Regions from separate parts of the Methylobacterium sp. ap11 genome, predicted to be linked through region 1. Evidence: predicted binding sites of a transcription regulator. Region 1 holds the regulator's gene; each other region holds the start of a gene.
The links. Region 1 encodes LexA, which represses DNA repair genes until DNA is damaged. Its sites were predicted from a motif close to TGTTCNNNNTGTGTTCNG; they were not measured.

Region 1 (3,718 bases):
GCATCGGCGGCGAGGGCCGCTGAGCGCAACGCGCGACCGGGCTCTCCCGTAAGCCCGGCCGCGCGCGTCCGGCCGTCGATCCGGCGCCGTGAGCCAATCCGCGTCTCCCGCGTTTCCCCGGCGGGAGAGGGCGGCCGCCCCCCGGCTCCCGCGGTCCCCCCGGGGGCCGGCGGATCGACACGGTGCGGCGAGGGACTTTGACTGCGATGCACCAGAACGCCATCCGACCGCACCGGGACAAGCCGGGAGTCTCGGCCCGCGGCATCGTGCTCACCCTGCTCGGGGTCGTGATCGGCAGTGCCGGCTACTACGCCTCCTGGCGCTACCAGACCCCGCTTGGCACGATCGGCGGTATCGCCGGTCTGGCGCTCTGCGTGATCGGCACCAGCCACGGCCACGAGGGCGGGCACTAAGCTCGACTTTGGCCTTCAGGCTGCGTTGCAGGGAGGGCGGGCCCCGGGCGGCGGCAGGGGCGAAGCACGGTTTCGTTCTGTGCCGCTGGAGCCGGGATGTCGCCAAAACGCGCTCACGCCAGCGAGCGTATCCGGGAGGGCGGGTTGCGCCTTCGGGTACCGGGCGGCCTGCACCGCCTTGCGGCGTTCGCGAGCGGGCCGACGCGCTGCCGACAGGAGATTGCGGAGAGCAGGGCGAGCAGGCAGGGGTGGTGCGGGCGATCACCCGGCCCGACCACTGGCGCTGGGTCTCGACGCCGAGATGGGCGCGAGTCTCCCGGACGGTAACCTCGACGCTCCCGTACCCGTCACGGCTCTCTGGCGGTGGTGATCAATAACTGGCGAAGGAATTCCGGGATCGAGCGGAATGATCTGTGGTCCCGCCGGTCGGATCGGGGTGGTCGGGGCGTTGTCCGGTTGCGCTTTCGGTGGCCGGTCCGGGCGCCGGCCGCGCGTCGTCTGATCGCGAAAGGGTTCGTGGCGGAGCGCGAAGGCACGCTTTCCTCTTCGAACCGGACAATCGCCGCACGGCGTATGGTTTCGACGTCGTCGGTGCCGAGACGATCCGCGATGAACGCCCGCACGGCCGGGTTCTTGTCCAGCCGCGAGAGGCGATGCTGAGTCTGGACCCTGGAGCCGCGTCCGATGGCGCGTGGTACTCGGCTTCTTCCGCCCCAACATCCCGTTTTTTCAAAGCCGCTTGCGGAACACTTGCGGAACGCTTACCATGTTCGCGATTTGTTTCCGGAGCGCGGCAGCGCGGGGATGAGAGAGTCACATGCTCACGCGTAAGCAGTTGGACCTGCTCCGCTTCATTCAGCAGAGAATGCGCGAGACGGGTGTCCCCCCGTCCTTCGACGAGATGAAGGACGCCCTCGACCTGAAGTCGAAATCGGGCATCCACCGCCTGATCACCGCCCTGGAGGAGCGCGGCTTCCTGCGCCGTCTGCCGAACCGGGCCCGGGCGATCGAGGTGATCCGCATCCCCGATACGGTGACGGGGCCGGCGACGGCTCCCGCGGCCGGGGCCGAGGTGGTGCGGTTCAACCCGAGCGTCGTCGAGGGCGGGCGCGCCCACGAGCCGAAGCGGCAAGCCGGCATCCCCGCCATGGCGACGGCCTCGGATGAGAACGGCCACTCGGTCAGCGTACCGGTGATGGGCCGGATCGCCGCCGGTACGCCGATCTCGGCGATCCAGAGCCAGAGCCGCACGGTGGCGATGTCGCCGGACTTCCTGGCCAGCGGCGAGCACTACGCCCTGGAGGTGCGCGGCGACTCGATGATCGAGGCCGGCATCCTCGACGGCGACCTCGTGGTGATCCGCCGCCAGGAGACCGCCAATACCGGCGACATCATCGTGGCGCTGATCGACGACGAAGAGGCGACCTTGAAGCGCCTGCGGCGCCGAGGCTCGTCGATCGCGCTCGAGGCCGCCAACCCGGCCTACGAGACCCGGGTGCTCGGGCCGGATCGGGTGCGGATCCAGGGCCGGCTGGTGAGCCTGGTGCGGAAGTACTGAGTTCGCGCGGGGAGCGCCTTCGCCCGACCCCCCGCACGGGAGGGTGGCCTGCGAAGCAGGCCGGAAGAGGGGGAGCGACGCTTCCGGAAAAACATGTGGCACGCCGCCATGTTCTGCGGGCCTGATCCGGTCCGCAGCTCCGGCGGGCGTGCCCATGGCGCCAGTTCGGGCGCCCGTGCGGCAGAGCTTCTATGCGACCGCACGACCGCGCAGCGAAACCCACAAGGCCTATCTCGACATGATCGGCGGCGGCGACGTGCTCCGCGCCGGCTCGCTCGTCAGCCCGACCACGACCGACGGCTTGCCAGTGAACCTCGGCAAGTTGCGCGAGCAGTTCGCCGGCGAGAACGCCCTCGCGCCGCAGGGCGGCTGCCTGAGCTTGACCAAGGACATTTTCTTCACGAGTCCCTCGCCGGCCTCGGCGCTGGTCGAGGGCTGCAGCTCGACAGGGCCTGGTGACTCGATCAGGGTCACGGACCGGAAGCGGCTCGGTGACGGGTTTCGCGAACACGATGTGCTGGGTGAGGGGTCCATGCTCATGCGGAGTGCCGGCCCGTGAGCGTGGTCGGGACGACCAGCATTATCGGGTTCGATTCGGCCTGGACCGACAACCCTCGTGCGCCGGGTGCGATCTGCACGATTCGCATCGACCGGGCCGGCCGCCGCACCCTCGTGCCGCCGCGCCTCGCCTCGTTCGACGAGGCTCGCGCGGCGATCGAGGCGGAGAGCGCCATCAGCGACTTGCGCCTCGTCGCCCTCGACCAGCCGACCCTGGTTCCGAACGCGACCGGGATGCGCCCGGTCGATCGGGTCGCGGCCTCCCTGATCTCCTGGCTCGGCGGCGGCGTGCAGCCGGCGAACCGCGGGAAGGCCGGGATGTTCGACGACGCGGCCCCGCTCTGGCGCTTCAAGGAGCGGCTCGGCGCGACGGAGGATCCGGAGGCCTCGCGGGAGGCCATCCGCGGCCTCTACCTGATGGAGGTCTTTCCCGCCCTGGCGATGCCGTCCCTCGATCCCGCCTTCGACGGCCGCCTGCGCGGACCGCGCTACAACCCGGCCCGCCGCAAGACCTTCACGCTGGCGGGCTGGCAGGCGGTGATCGCGGCGGTGCGGCGGCAAGCGGTCGAGTCCAGGATCGCCGGGCTCGCGGACTGGGCCGACGACCTGGCGCGGATCGCAACCCCGCGCAAGGCCGACCAGGACCGGCTCGACGCGGTGCTCTGCGCCCTCATCGGGCTGCACTGGCTCGTCCAGCCACGTCACAGCTCGATCATGATCGGCGACCGCATCGCGGGCTACATGGTGGCGCCGGCAAGCCCGTCGGTGCGAACGCGGCTCGAGACTGCCGCCAAGGCTTGCGCCGTTCCGGTCGACCCCGAGCGCCGCGTCACGGCCTCGGCCAGCGGCGGGCCTTGAAGGTGGTCTCGTCGCCGTTCCGCAAGGCGATCTCGCCGTGGATCGTGTCGGCACCGTCGCACTCGGCCCAGCCGTCGCCGAACACCTCGTCGCCCTCGTCCGAGCCCTGGAAGCGGAAGTCGACATCGGTTCGGCTGCAGGCGCCGTCGAGGCTTGCGGCGACGGCGCCGAAGCGGAACCTGTCCGCTCCGTTCGGCCCGGAGGCGATGAAGGCCGGCTCGACGAGGTCGAGATAGTCGTTGTCCCGGGCGCCGGCCTAGGTGATGCCCGCTCCCGAATATTCTCCATGCGACCTATCTCCTGGCGGGCGGGAGAACGATCATGACCGGCG
Region 2 (3,718 bases), on a different contig from region 1:
AGGTAGTCGTCGGCGCCGATCTCGAGCCCGGTGACCCGGTCGTTCGGGTTCGAGCGCGCGGTGAGCATCAGGATCGGCACGCTCGAGGTCAGGCGGATCTGGCGGGCGTAGTCGAAGCCGGTCTCGCCCGGCATCATCACGTCGAGCACCACCGCGTCGAAGACCAGGCTGCGGCCGCGTGCCCGCGCCTCGGCGGCGCTGGCGGCGGCGGTGACGCGATAACCGTTCTCGCCGAGGAAGCGGGCGAGGAGGTCGCGCAGGCGGCGGTCGTCGTCGACGACCAGGATGTGGGGGGCGTGGTCGGGCAGCTCGGCCCGGGGGCTGAGGGCGGGGCCGGCGCTCACGGGCGGGCCCCGTCGGCGGACGGGCTCCCGGCCCGGATCTCCGCTTGGATCTCCGCCGGAACCTCGGCCGACGCCTCGCCGCCGATGAGCCGGCTCACCGCGGCACGCTCCTCCGGCTCGATCATCGCGAGCAGGAACCGGCCTGCCGGCTCGCGGAGCGCGGGACCGACCTCGGCGAGCGCCCGCCGGACCCGCTCGCCCTGGACGCCCGCGAGGCGCTGGGCGAGCGCACGGCCCTGCGGCGTGCAGGTGAGGAGGCGGTGGCGGCGGTCGCTCGTGCCCGTCCGCTGCGCGATGTAGCCCTGCTCGATCAATTCCTTCAGCACCCGGTTCAGGCTCTGCTTGGTGATCCGCAGGATATCCAGGAGTTCGGCGATGGTGAGGCCGGGATGGCGGTCGACGAAGTGCAGCACCCGGTGGTGGGCGCGGCCGAAGCCGTACTCGGCCAGGATCCGGTCCGGGTCGGCGACGAAGTCGCGGTAGGCGAAGAACAGGAGCTCGATGAGGTCGTAGGCCGGCTGGTCTCGATCCGGCGAGCCGTGTTCCGGCGATCTTTGCGTCGGCCCCTCCGGGGAGTAGCCTGCCGCCCGCCCATCCTCGTCGGCGGCGTCCGGGATGGGGGCCGGACGGGTCCGGGCGGCCTGGGTCAAGGGTCGCACCTCTTGGCGGAACCGAGCCTTCGCGGGCTCGCGTGATTTATGTCAGTCTTGTTGACATATCTCAGCCCCATTGATACCCGTCAACCCCGCCGGCGAAACGAACGAACGCCCCGCGCCTCATCCGAGCACGAAGGTTGCGCGAGAACCAGCCAGGCGGAAACGAACGCATACGAGGATCATCGTCATGTCCGTCATTCCCTTCGACCAGCGTGAAGGCCACATCTGGGTCGACGGCCGCATGGTGCCGTGGGCGGACGCGAAGATTCACGTACTCAGCCACGGCCTGCACTATGGCTCCAGCGTGTTCGAGGGCGAGCGCGCCTATGGCGGCCAGATCTTCAAGTGCACTGAGCATTCGCAGCGCCTGCGCCGCTCGGCCGAACTCCTCGACTTCGAGGTCCCGTTCACGGTCGCTGAGATCGACGCCGCCAAGAAGCTGGTGCTCAAGGAGAGCGGCCTCCAGGACGCCTATCTCCGCCCGGTCGCCTGGCGCGGCTCCGAGATGATGGGCGTGTCGGCGCAGGCCAACACCATCCACCTCGCCATCGCGGCGTGGGAATGGCCGAGCTACTTCGACCCGGCGACCAAGATGAAGGGCATCCGGCTCGACCTCGCCGAGTACCGCCGGCCCGATCCGCGCACCGCGCCGTCGGCCTCGAAGGCGGCGGGCCTCTACATGATCTGCACGATCTCCAAGCACCGGGCCGAGAACAAGGGCTACGCCGACGCCCTGATGCTGGACTGGGAGGACAACGTCGCTGAGTGCACCGGCGCCAACGTGTTCTTCATCCAGGACGGGGTGATCCACACCCCGATGGCCGACCGCTTCCTTAACGGCATCACCCGCCAGACCGTGATCGAGCTGGCCAAGCGCCGCGGCTACGAGGTGGTCGAGCGGCGCATCCGCCTCGAGGAGCTGGCGGGCTTCACCGAGTGCTTCATCACCGGCTCGGCCGCCGAGGTCACCCCGGTCTCGGAGATCGCCCAGTACCGCTTCACCCCGGCGGCGATGACTAAGACCCTGATGGACGACTACACCGCCGAGGTGCAGCCGAAGGCCAAGGCCGCCTGAAAGCAAGGCAGCCTGACACAAAGGCGGCCCGGATCGTGCCGGCCTGACACAGGGCTGCTCGCTTTCCACGACGAGCGCGTGAACAAGGCCCCGGGCGGGAGACCGCCCGGGGCCTTCGCGCGTCCGCGGCCGTGATTTGCGGGGACAAGCCGCATCCCGGCGTCCCGGCCGGGAACGCGAGCCGGGGCTTCCCCGTTGTCTGGCTGGAACAATCAGGGAACACGGGGATCCCCATGACCGCCAGGACCAAGAAGGCCGAGTCCCACGACGCCGAGGCGCAGCACGACACCGAGAACCCGAAGCAGGATCCCAAGGACACCTCGAACCGAATCAAGGATCCCAAGGACTGGACCACCGGCTCCGAGCCGATGACCGGGGCGCAGGCGTCCTATCTCAAGACCCTGGCCGAGCAGGCCAAGGACGAGGACGCCTACGATCCCGATCTCGACAAGGCCGAGGCCTCGCAGCGCATCGACGCGCTGCGCAAGGAGACCGGCAAGGCCTGACGATCGGGGGCCGGGATCCAAAAAAGACCTCGGTCCCATCCTCGCTTCCGGCCGGCAGGGCGCCCTGCCAGCCGTTTCGATCGTCGCGTTAACCTGTGATGAGGAGGTCTGTCCTTACTCTGTCGCCGACGGATCGTGGGAGCGGGGCGTGCGGGACAGGGCGCGGAGGACGGAGGCGGTCCGGACATTCCGGGACGAGCGATCCGGATCGACGGCGATCGAGTACGCGCTCGTGGCCGGGCTGATCTTCCTGGCCCTCACGGGAGCGCTCGCGGTCTACGGCAACTCGGCCGGCGGCCTGTTCACCAACCTCAGCACCCGCTTCCTCGCCGCGCTCCAGTAGAACGCGCGGCGTTCACTCCGCCGCCAGCCCCGGTGCGTCGGGCGCGAGGTCGTCGAGAGCGAGGTTGTCGAGCGATTGCCGGATCTGCCCGGCCAGGATGTCGGCGAGCGGGTTCGGCTCGCCCGCCCGGTGGCGCATCAGGCCGATCCGGCAGGCCGGCAGGGGCGCGAAGCCGTCCTGCGGGCCGAGCACCCGCATGCCTGAGCGCAACGCGCTCTCCGGCAGGACCGAGACGGCGAGCCCGGCCAGCACCGCGGCGCCGACCGCGGTGGAGTTCCAGCTCACGAACAGGATCCGGCTCTGGCGCCCGCCGCGCTCCAGCGCCTCGATGGCGGCGAGCCGCCAGTTGCAGGCCGGCCGGCCGAGGGCGAGGGGCACCGGCTCCTCCCGGTGCACCGCGTGGCGGCTCGACGTGACCCAGAGCAGGGCCTCGGTGCGGATCGTCTCGACGCCCCGCCGCCCGCCGCCTCGCGCCGCGCTCCCCGTCTTGCTTGCCGTCTTGGCCTCGGTGACGATAGCGAGGTCGATGTCGCCGTCGGCGATCCGCTCGGCCAGCATGTCGGAGGGCTCGCACACCACCGTGACCTCGGCCCGCGGATGGGCCCGGGCGAAGCGGCCGAGGATCTCCGGCAGGTAGCGGTCGGCGTAGTCGTCCGGCAGGCCGAGCCGCACCCGGCCGGGCAGGTCGCCCTCGTCGAAGGTCGCCAGGCACTCGGTCTGCAGCCGCACGATGCGGCGCGCGTAGTCGAGCAGGCGCTCGCCGTCCTCGGTCAGGCGCACGCCGCGGCCGGCCT
Region 3 (3,718 bases), on a different contig from region 1:
TGAGCAAGATGGCAGAGTAACATATCTGTTCCAGCCTACTGGGACTCCAGCAGATTTTTCGACGTTATTTATAAAGAATTATGGTGAGAAATATAGATGGATGGCATTCATTGATGCGGACGAATTTTTGTATCCTAGTGCCGGCGGTGATGTCAGGGCGGCCCTTTCTCAATATGAGGACGTCGCTGGTGTAGGCATTTATTGGCAGATATATGGCTCTAGTGGGCACAACACCAAGCCCGAAGGCTTGACTATTGATAATTTCACCAAGCGGGCACGGCCTGATTATTACTTGCACCGCCATGTAAAGTCCATCGTTAATCCCGCCAAGGTAATACAACCATTGGGTTCTCACATATTTAAGCTCGACGGCATTTTTGTAGACGAGCAGCATAGGCTTCTACATGATGGCCCTCCGCACGGCTATTATGACGAAATGTCGCCATCTCATAGCATTTTGCGAATTAATCACTACCATGTTAGATCGCGCGAGCAATACGATCGCAAACGCAAGCGCGGTTATTTTGGCGTCGATGATAGCAAGCTTCAGGCAAGCGATGAAAGATTTGAACACATGTGGCAAGCCCACGATATGAATGACGAATATGATGATAGCGCGAAATATTATCGCAATCTAGTAAATTTTTACATGCGTAAATAATAGTATATGGTAGCCCGCACGTCATAGGTTTTAAATCGTGCGGGCTAACAAGAACTAATATTTTTTAGCGAAATCCAGGCAAGTACACTGCGCCAACAACACCCTTCGCTGTCTTATCTTTCTCTACCCTAAGGATTTCTTGGTCAATGGCGAAGAGTGGCTCTGCATAGGCATTTGGGTCCATCAAAAACCCGGCCTCTTTCAGGAGGTCGACAGCGCCTGTAGCTGTCAAAGTAGCGCTTTTATCAGTGTAGGTGATGGTGATTTCATTTGGCATGCGTCGCTGCTCGGACATCGATGGCCTCCGTTACCCGAGCCGGTATAGGCTGAAAGTCTAGATCGCGCACGCAAGAAAAAACCCCGCTCGGCGGCTGCCGGCGGGGCTCACCGGATCGCCGACACGCACGGCACCTCGCTCAACCGCGTCGTGAACCGCGGCGAGCATCAGCGGTAGAGCTCCGTCTTCGACCACTTGCGGTGCGCGCAAAAAGCGCAGGAGCCGTAAGGGCCCGGTCCTGTTGTCCGACGCAACTCTCCAACCTTCACGGGCAGGCAGGACAATGGTCGAGCCGCGGGTTCGTATGCTGGTCGTCTTCTACTCGCGCACCGGGTCCGTCGAGGCCCTGGCGGTAGCCGCTGGAGAAGCAGCGCGCGAGGCCGGTGCCGAGGTGCGCCTGCGGCGTGCGCGCGAGGTCGCCTCGGCCGAGGACATGTCCAAGGTCGAGGGGTGGCGTGAGGAGGCTGACCGCCAGAACGCCCTCTACCCGGAGCCGACGCACGAGGATGCAGAATGGGCCGACGCGATCCTGTTCGGGACACCGTCCTACTTTGGGGCGCCGGCTACCGAGTTGAAGAACTTTCTCGACCGCCTCGGCCCGCAATGGAAGCGTGGCACCCTGTCGGGCAAGGTCGGCGGCGCGTTCGCCGCTGCATCCTGGCCGCATGGTGGCTCGGAGGTAGTGACGCTGGCCCTCTACGCTCCGATGGCGCACCTCGGCATGGTGATCCTACCGACGGGCTACACCGACGAGGCCATGCTGGAGGCAGGCTCACCCTATGGCGCTTCGACGATCGTGGGCGGCAAGAAGGGAAAGCCGCGCCAGGAAGATCTCGATGCCGCGCGCCACCAGGGGCGGCACACGGTCGCGATAACTCGGGCGCTTGTCATCGCTGATGAGATGCCGAGCCGTGCCAAAGCCGAGACTTCGAAGGCGTAAGCCGGCAAGTGAGCTGCCGGCCTAACCGGCAGCTCCACCGATCGCGCTCACCGCTGGGATCTCATGGAGCCTGATGGTGTAGCGCGGCGAGCGCATCTCGAACTTGGTCGACGAGGCCCGGCTCATCGCACGAGGCTCGCGCGGGACTTCACGTGGTGCCAGCGTACCGAGAACAGCAGCACGCCCCAGAGCAGGCCCTCCTCCAGGTCCTCCAGGGCGAATTCCTGATCCATCTCCGGGTTGTCGAACGTGAGGGACAGCCGGTTGCCGGTCATCACCAGGCGCTTCAGGCTCATCTCCCCGTTGACCACCGCGACCACCACCACGCCGGAAGAGGGCCGCAGCGACCGGTCCACGATCGCCAAGTCCTCGTCGTGGATGCCGGCGCCCTTCATGCACCAGCCGCGCACCCGCCAGATAAAGGTGGCGAGCGGGTTCGGCACGAGCCAGCGCGGAAGCTCGAGCGCGCCTTCGATGAAGTCCTCGGCTGGGCTCGGGAACCCGGCGCAGAGCGTCGGGAGCATGAACGGGATCCGCACGAGCCCGCTGTCGTCCGCCGCCTCCGCACCGACCCGATAGAGACTCACGCGCGCCCTCCGTATTAGAACAGAAAGAGAACAAATAGGCCTGAGGTTCCCGGTCAAGGCCGAGCTTCGGGGCCGAGTGGCCGCGCCTACGCGAATCGATAGTCTCGTAGCTCGCTCGCAACCACAGAAGCGCGAGAACTGTTTCGAAAATAGGCCAACCGGCTTGACGGTGCCGTTATGCTGATCCGACCCGTGTGCCACTTTTTACACTGTTGACTGACTGCAAATTCCAGACTCGCTCTGCCTTCACCAAGCGTATGGCGTGTGGGGAGATGCGTCTGCCGGCACAAAAGCCCACCAACGTCAATGCATGAATAATTTCCGATGTAAAAATATCACATTTCGTATATAATACAACTTGCATGCTCGTGCTGGTTGACGCGGCCTGGATTTTTGCTAGCTGTTGCTCGTTAACATCTATCTGTAAAAGTAAAGGAATCAATAACAATGGGTGATGTGACGCAGCGTACCGGATTTACTGATAGTCCTTTCTTTAATAGGACGATATATCCGATCGAAAATATTGTAGGCACCGGATCTTTTGAGTACAATATAGCAAGCGGGGCAGGGTCTGCAGTTTCCGCACCCCTTAGCTCGACATTTTCTCGATACACCGCTTTGGCCCTCAACAATGAGGGGCAAAATTCGAGATATTTATACGGCGTCAAAGCGGACGGGTCCGAGGACAGTCTTGGTATTTACAATATACCATTCAAGACCTCAGGAATAGTAGTAACTTCTGAGACGAAGGTTGATAACCCTTCGAATTTCGTACTTGAAAGTCAAGATCAGTCAAGCTACTTGATATTTTCCAACGGTACCGCCCCTGCCGCTGGATCCAACTACAGCTTTACGTCTCCGCAGGGAGATTATGCGCTGCCAGTTTGCTATGGCGCCGGCTCGAAGATACTGACATCTCGCGGCGAAGTTGCAGTCGAGGATCTGCGCGTCGGCGATCTGGTTCTCAACGCCGCCGGCGAGGCCCGTCCGATCCGCTGGCTCGGCCACCGGACTGTCGATTGCACACGACACCCGCATCCGGACAGCGTCCAGCCCGTGCGCATTCGCGCCCACGCGTTCGGCGACAACCGGCCGTCCCGCGACCTCGTTCTCTCCCCGGGCCACGCTGTCTGCCTCGACCTTCTCGGCGAGGTGCTCGTTCCGGCCAACGCCCTCGTCAACGGCGCGACCATCGTTCGCGACACGGTCAATACCGTCACCTACTGGCACGTCGAGCTCGACAGCCACGATAT
Region 4 (3,718 bases), on a different contig from region 1:
GGCATCAGCGCCTTGGCGAAACCGAGCTTCTGCGCCTCCTTGAGCCGCGCCGGCGCCTGCGCCACCGGGCGGACCGCCCCCGACAGGCCGACCTCGCCGAAATACACCGCGTCCGACGGCAGCGCCGCGCCCGAGAGCGAGGAGACGAGGGCCGCCGCCACCGCGAGGTCGGCGGCCGGCTCGCTGATGCGAAGCCCGCCCGCGACGTTGAGGTAGACGTCGTGGCCGCCCAGCCGGATGCCGCCGTGGGCCTCGAGCACCGCCAGCACCATCGACAGGCGGTTGGGGTCCCAGCCCACCACCGCGCGGCGGGGCATGCCGAGCGCGGAGGGCGCCACCAGGGCCTGGATCTCGACCAGCAGCGGGCGCGTGCCCTCCATCCCGGCGAAGACCGCGGTGCCCGGCGCCGCGAGGTCGCGCCCGGCGAGAAAGAGGGCCGAGGGGTTCGGCACCTCGGCGAGCCCCCCGTCGGTCATCTCGAACACCCCGATCTCGTCGGTGGGGCCGAAGCGGTTCTTCACCGCCCGCAGGATGCGGAAATGGTGGCCCTGGTCGCCCTCGAACGAGGCGACCGCATCGACCATGTGCTCGACGACGCGGGGGCCGGCGATCTGCCCGTCCTTGGTGACGTGGCCGACCAGGATCACGGCGGTGCCCGACGTCTTGGCGAAGCGGATCAGGCTCTGGGCCGAGCCGCGGACCTGGGTCACGGTGCCGGGGGCCGATTCCACCGTCTCGGTCCACATCGTCTGGATCGAATCGATGATGGCGAGCGCCGGCGGCTTGCCCTGGCTCAGGGTGGCGATGATGTCCTCGACGTTGGTCTCGGCGGCGAGCTCGACGGGGGCGCTCGCCAGCCCGAGCCGCTCGGCCCGCAGCCGCACCTGGCCCACCGCCTCCTCGCCCGAGATGTAGGCGACGCGCTCGCCGCGTTTCGCCAGCGCCGCGGAGGCCTGCATGAGGAGCGTCGACTTGCCGATGCCGGGATCGCCCCCGAGCAGGATCACCGAGCCGCGCACGAAGCCGCCGCCCGTCACCCGATCGAGCTCGGCGATGCCCGAGGAGGTGCGGGGCGCCTCTTTGACCTCGCCGGTCAGGCCCTCGAGCGGAAAGATTCGTCCTCGCGCCCGGCTCGGCCGGGTCGCGACCGGGCCGGAGACCGGGCTCGTCGCGCCGGTCTCCTCGACGATCGTGTTCCAGCCGTTGCAGGCCTCGCAGCGCCCGCGCCAGCGGTTGTAGACCGCGCCACAGGACTGGCAGGCGAAGGTCTGGTGGTTCTTCGCCATCGGCGGCGGATCTCCGGGGTTTTTCGGGCCGCGCGCCGGCCTCCGTGGGGTGTTCCTGATATGTCCCGGGCGGCGGCGCGTTGCAACCGGGCCCGCTCCGCACCCGGTGACGGACGCGAAACGAACCCGCCGCGCTCACGCCCCGATCGGGCGCGACAAGCTCGGCCATACGACGATGGACGCAGAAGACCACCATGGCCCGGGCCCGCGATCCCCACACCTACGACCGCACCCAGCGCGGCTTCCACTGGCTGATGGCGGCCTTGATCCTGGTGGCGCTGGTCCTCGGCATCTACGCCGCCTGGCAGGTGCCCGGCACCTCGCCGCGGCGCGAGATCCTCGACATCCACAAATCCATCGGCCTGACGGTGCTGCTGCTCCTGCCGTTGCGCTTCGTCTGGCGGCTCGTCGCCGGCGAGCCGGCCTACCGCGCGCCGCCCTCCCGCTCGGCCCATCTCGCCGCGAAGGCCGCGCATTGGAGCCTCTACGCTCTGATGCTGCTCCTGCCGGTCAGCGGCTACGTCTACTCGGCGGCCGGGGGCTACGGCCTGCCGTGGTTCGGCGTGGTCTCGTTCCCGCGCCTCGTGCCGGTCGACAAGGCCCTGTCGCTCGCCGGCTACGCCGCGCATTACTGGATCGCCTGGGGTATCGGGATCGTGCTCGCCCTCCACGTGCTCTCGGTGGCCTGGCACGCCTGGATCCGGCGCGACGAGGTGCTGGGGCGGATGTGGCCGCGGCGGGCCGCCGAGGGGTGAGGCCGGCCGCGATCAATCCCGACGACTGCCTCGAGACCGCGGAGGGGCGGGTCTGGACGCCCGAGCGGAGCCGGCAGGCGTGGCAGGCCTGCTACGAGACGCTGCGGCGGGCGCTCCGGGCGGATGACGGCCCCCGCACCGTCGTGATCGTCTGCGGCCTGCAGGGCGCCGGCAAGACGACCTGGATCGGGCGCCAGGCCCGGCATCCGGAGGTCGTCTACTTCGATGCCGCGCTCCCGGGCGCGCGGCACCGCCGCCCGATCGTCGAGATCGCCCGGTCGGCCGGCGCCCGCGTCGAGGCGGTGTGGATCGACGTCCCCCTCGCCCTCGCCCTGACGCGCAACGCCTCGCGGCCCGCCGACCGGCGCGTCCCGGAGGAGGCGATCCGCTCGGTCGCCGGCCTCTTCGAGGCACCGACCGCCGCCGAAGGCTTCGACCGGATCACGGTCGTCCGGCCGGATGCTGCTCCAGATCTTTGATCTTTCATATTTTTTCTCGACGGATCGATACTTCCGTCGTCGGACGATGCCCTGAGCAGATTGAGCAAGAGCGGCCCACGGTACACGACAGTGAAGTGAATTCGCGATGATTATCTCTCCCACCCGCGACCTCATCCTGAGGCGTTGGCGATCGAAGATCGACTGACCTCGAAGGAGGCCTCCAGATGCGGCTGCGATCTCTGGAGGCCTCCTTCGAGGCTCAGCGATTTTCGATCGCCCGCATCTCAGGATGAGGTGGTGTTATGGGAAAGCCTTGACGCAGAAGGGCTTCACGCCCGTGTCGTGTGCCGTGAGAGCGGCCCTCGGTCTTGCGACAAAAATCTGCGATGAAACAACAATCTGAGCAGGCGAAACGTTGGCCTGCCAGGGCCAGCCTGCTCAGGCGCCGAGCGCCGGAGACCCTTCTCCGGCGGTTTCGTCGTGTCGCGGCGGGCCCGAGGGCAGACGGACGATCTGGTCGCCTGCCCGGATCGTCGCGATCCGGTGCGTGACCGAGACGATCGTCAGCCGGTCGGCGACGCCTCGCAGCCCGTCCATGACCTCGCGCTCGGTCTCCGCGTCGAGGGCGGAACTGGCCTCGTCCAGGATCAGGATGCTCGGCGCGCCGTAGAGGGCGCGGGCGATGGCGATCCGCTGACGCTCGCCACCGGACAGCTTCAGCCCCCGCTCGCCCACCACCGTGTCGAACCCGTCCGGCATCGCCTCGATGCGGGGCAGGATCGAGGCCCGTTCCGCGGCCGCGCGCAGGCGGGCGGCATCGAAAGGACGGCCGAGCACGATGTTGGCTGACAGGGTGTCGTTGAGGAGCACCACGTCCTGCGGCACGACGCCGACCTGGGAAAACCAGTCCGTGTCGGTAATCCGCGTCAGGTCGATGCCGTCGACGAGGATGCGCCCTTGCGTCGGCGCAGCGCCCTTGAGCAGCAGCTTCAGGACCGTCGACTTCCCCGATCCTGTCTCGCCCGTGAGGAAAGTCGGCGTTCCGCGTCTCGCGATGAACGACAGGTCCGCGACCCCACGTCCGTTGGCGTAGCGGAACGTGACGTCCTCGAACGCGATCGTGCCCTCGGCGGTCCGGTAGGGCACGGGGTCGTCCGGCTCGGCCTGCTCGGGTGCGGACCAGAGCGTCGTCAGCGGCCGCAAGCGGGCGGCCGCCTCCGTGGTCTCCTTGATCGCC

Region 2: BMX97_RS20025 (DUF3072 domain-containing protein) is a predicted target of LexA. The motif match lies at 2,280-2,297, and genes of this name have one in related genera.
Region 3: BMX97_RS14290 (LexA family protein) is a predicted target of LexA. The motif match lies at 2,481-2,498, and genes of this name have one in related genera.
Region 4: radA (DNA repair protein RadA) is a predicted target of LexA. The motif match lies at 1,337-1,354, and genes of this name have one in related genera.

Annotation. Positions count from the first base shown of each region.
Region 1 covers NZ_FOEB01000002.1:122,286-126,003, forward strand. The annotation lists gene glyS (glycine--tRNA ligase subunit beta) at 1-23, shown strand, start outside; gene BMX97_RS03065 (hypothetical protein) at 207-413, shown strand; gene lexA (transcriptional repressor LexA) at 1,231-1,971, shown strand; gene BMX97_RS03075 (DUF4357 domain-containing protein) at 2,147-2,530, shown strand; gene BMX97_RS03080 (DUF429 domain-containing protein) at 2,527-3,387, shown strand; gene BMX97_RS03090 (DUF7986 domain-containing protein) at 3,709-3,718, shown strand, end outside.
Region 2 covers NZ_FOEB01000014.1:81,112-84,829, forward strand. The annotation lists gene BMX97_RS20010 (response regulator) at 1-344, opposite strand, end outside; gene BMX97_RS20015 (MarR family winged helix-turn-helix transcriptional regulator) at 341-847, opposite strand; gene BMX97_RS20020 (branched-chain amino acid aminotransferase) at 1,188-2,075, shown strand; gene BMX97_RS20025 (DUF3072 domain-containing protein) at 2,309-2,581, shown strand; gene BMX97_RS20030 (Flp family type IVb pilin) at 2,730-2,924, shown strand; gene BMX97_RS20035 (LysR substrate-binding domain-containing protein) at 2,937-3,718, opposite strand, start outside.
Region 3 covers NZ_FOEB01000008.1:177,608-181,325, forward strand. The annotation lists gene BMX97_RS14280 (glycosyltransferase family 2 protein) at 1-661, shown strand, start outside; gene BMX97_RS32075 (hypothetical protein) at 726-956, opposite strand; gene wrbA (NAD(P)H:quinone oxidoreductase) at 1,243-1,878, shown strand; gene BMX97_RS14290 (LexA family protein) at 2,001-2,465, opposite strand; gene BMX97_RS14295 (Hint domain-containing protein) at 3,267-3,718, shown strand, end outside.
Region 4 covers NZ_FOEB01000007.1:47,334-51,051, reverse strand. The annotation lists gene radA (DNA repair protein RadA) at 1-1,286, opposite strand, end outside; gene BMX97_RS12210 (cytochrome b) at 1,481-2,041, shown strand; gene BMX97_RS12205 (AAA family ATPase) at 2,038-2,520, shown strand; gene BMX97_RS12200 (ABC transporter ATP-binding protein) at 2,920-3,718, opposite strand, start outside.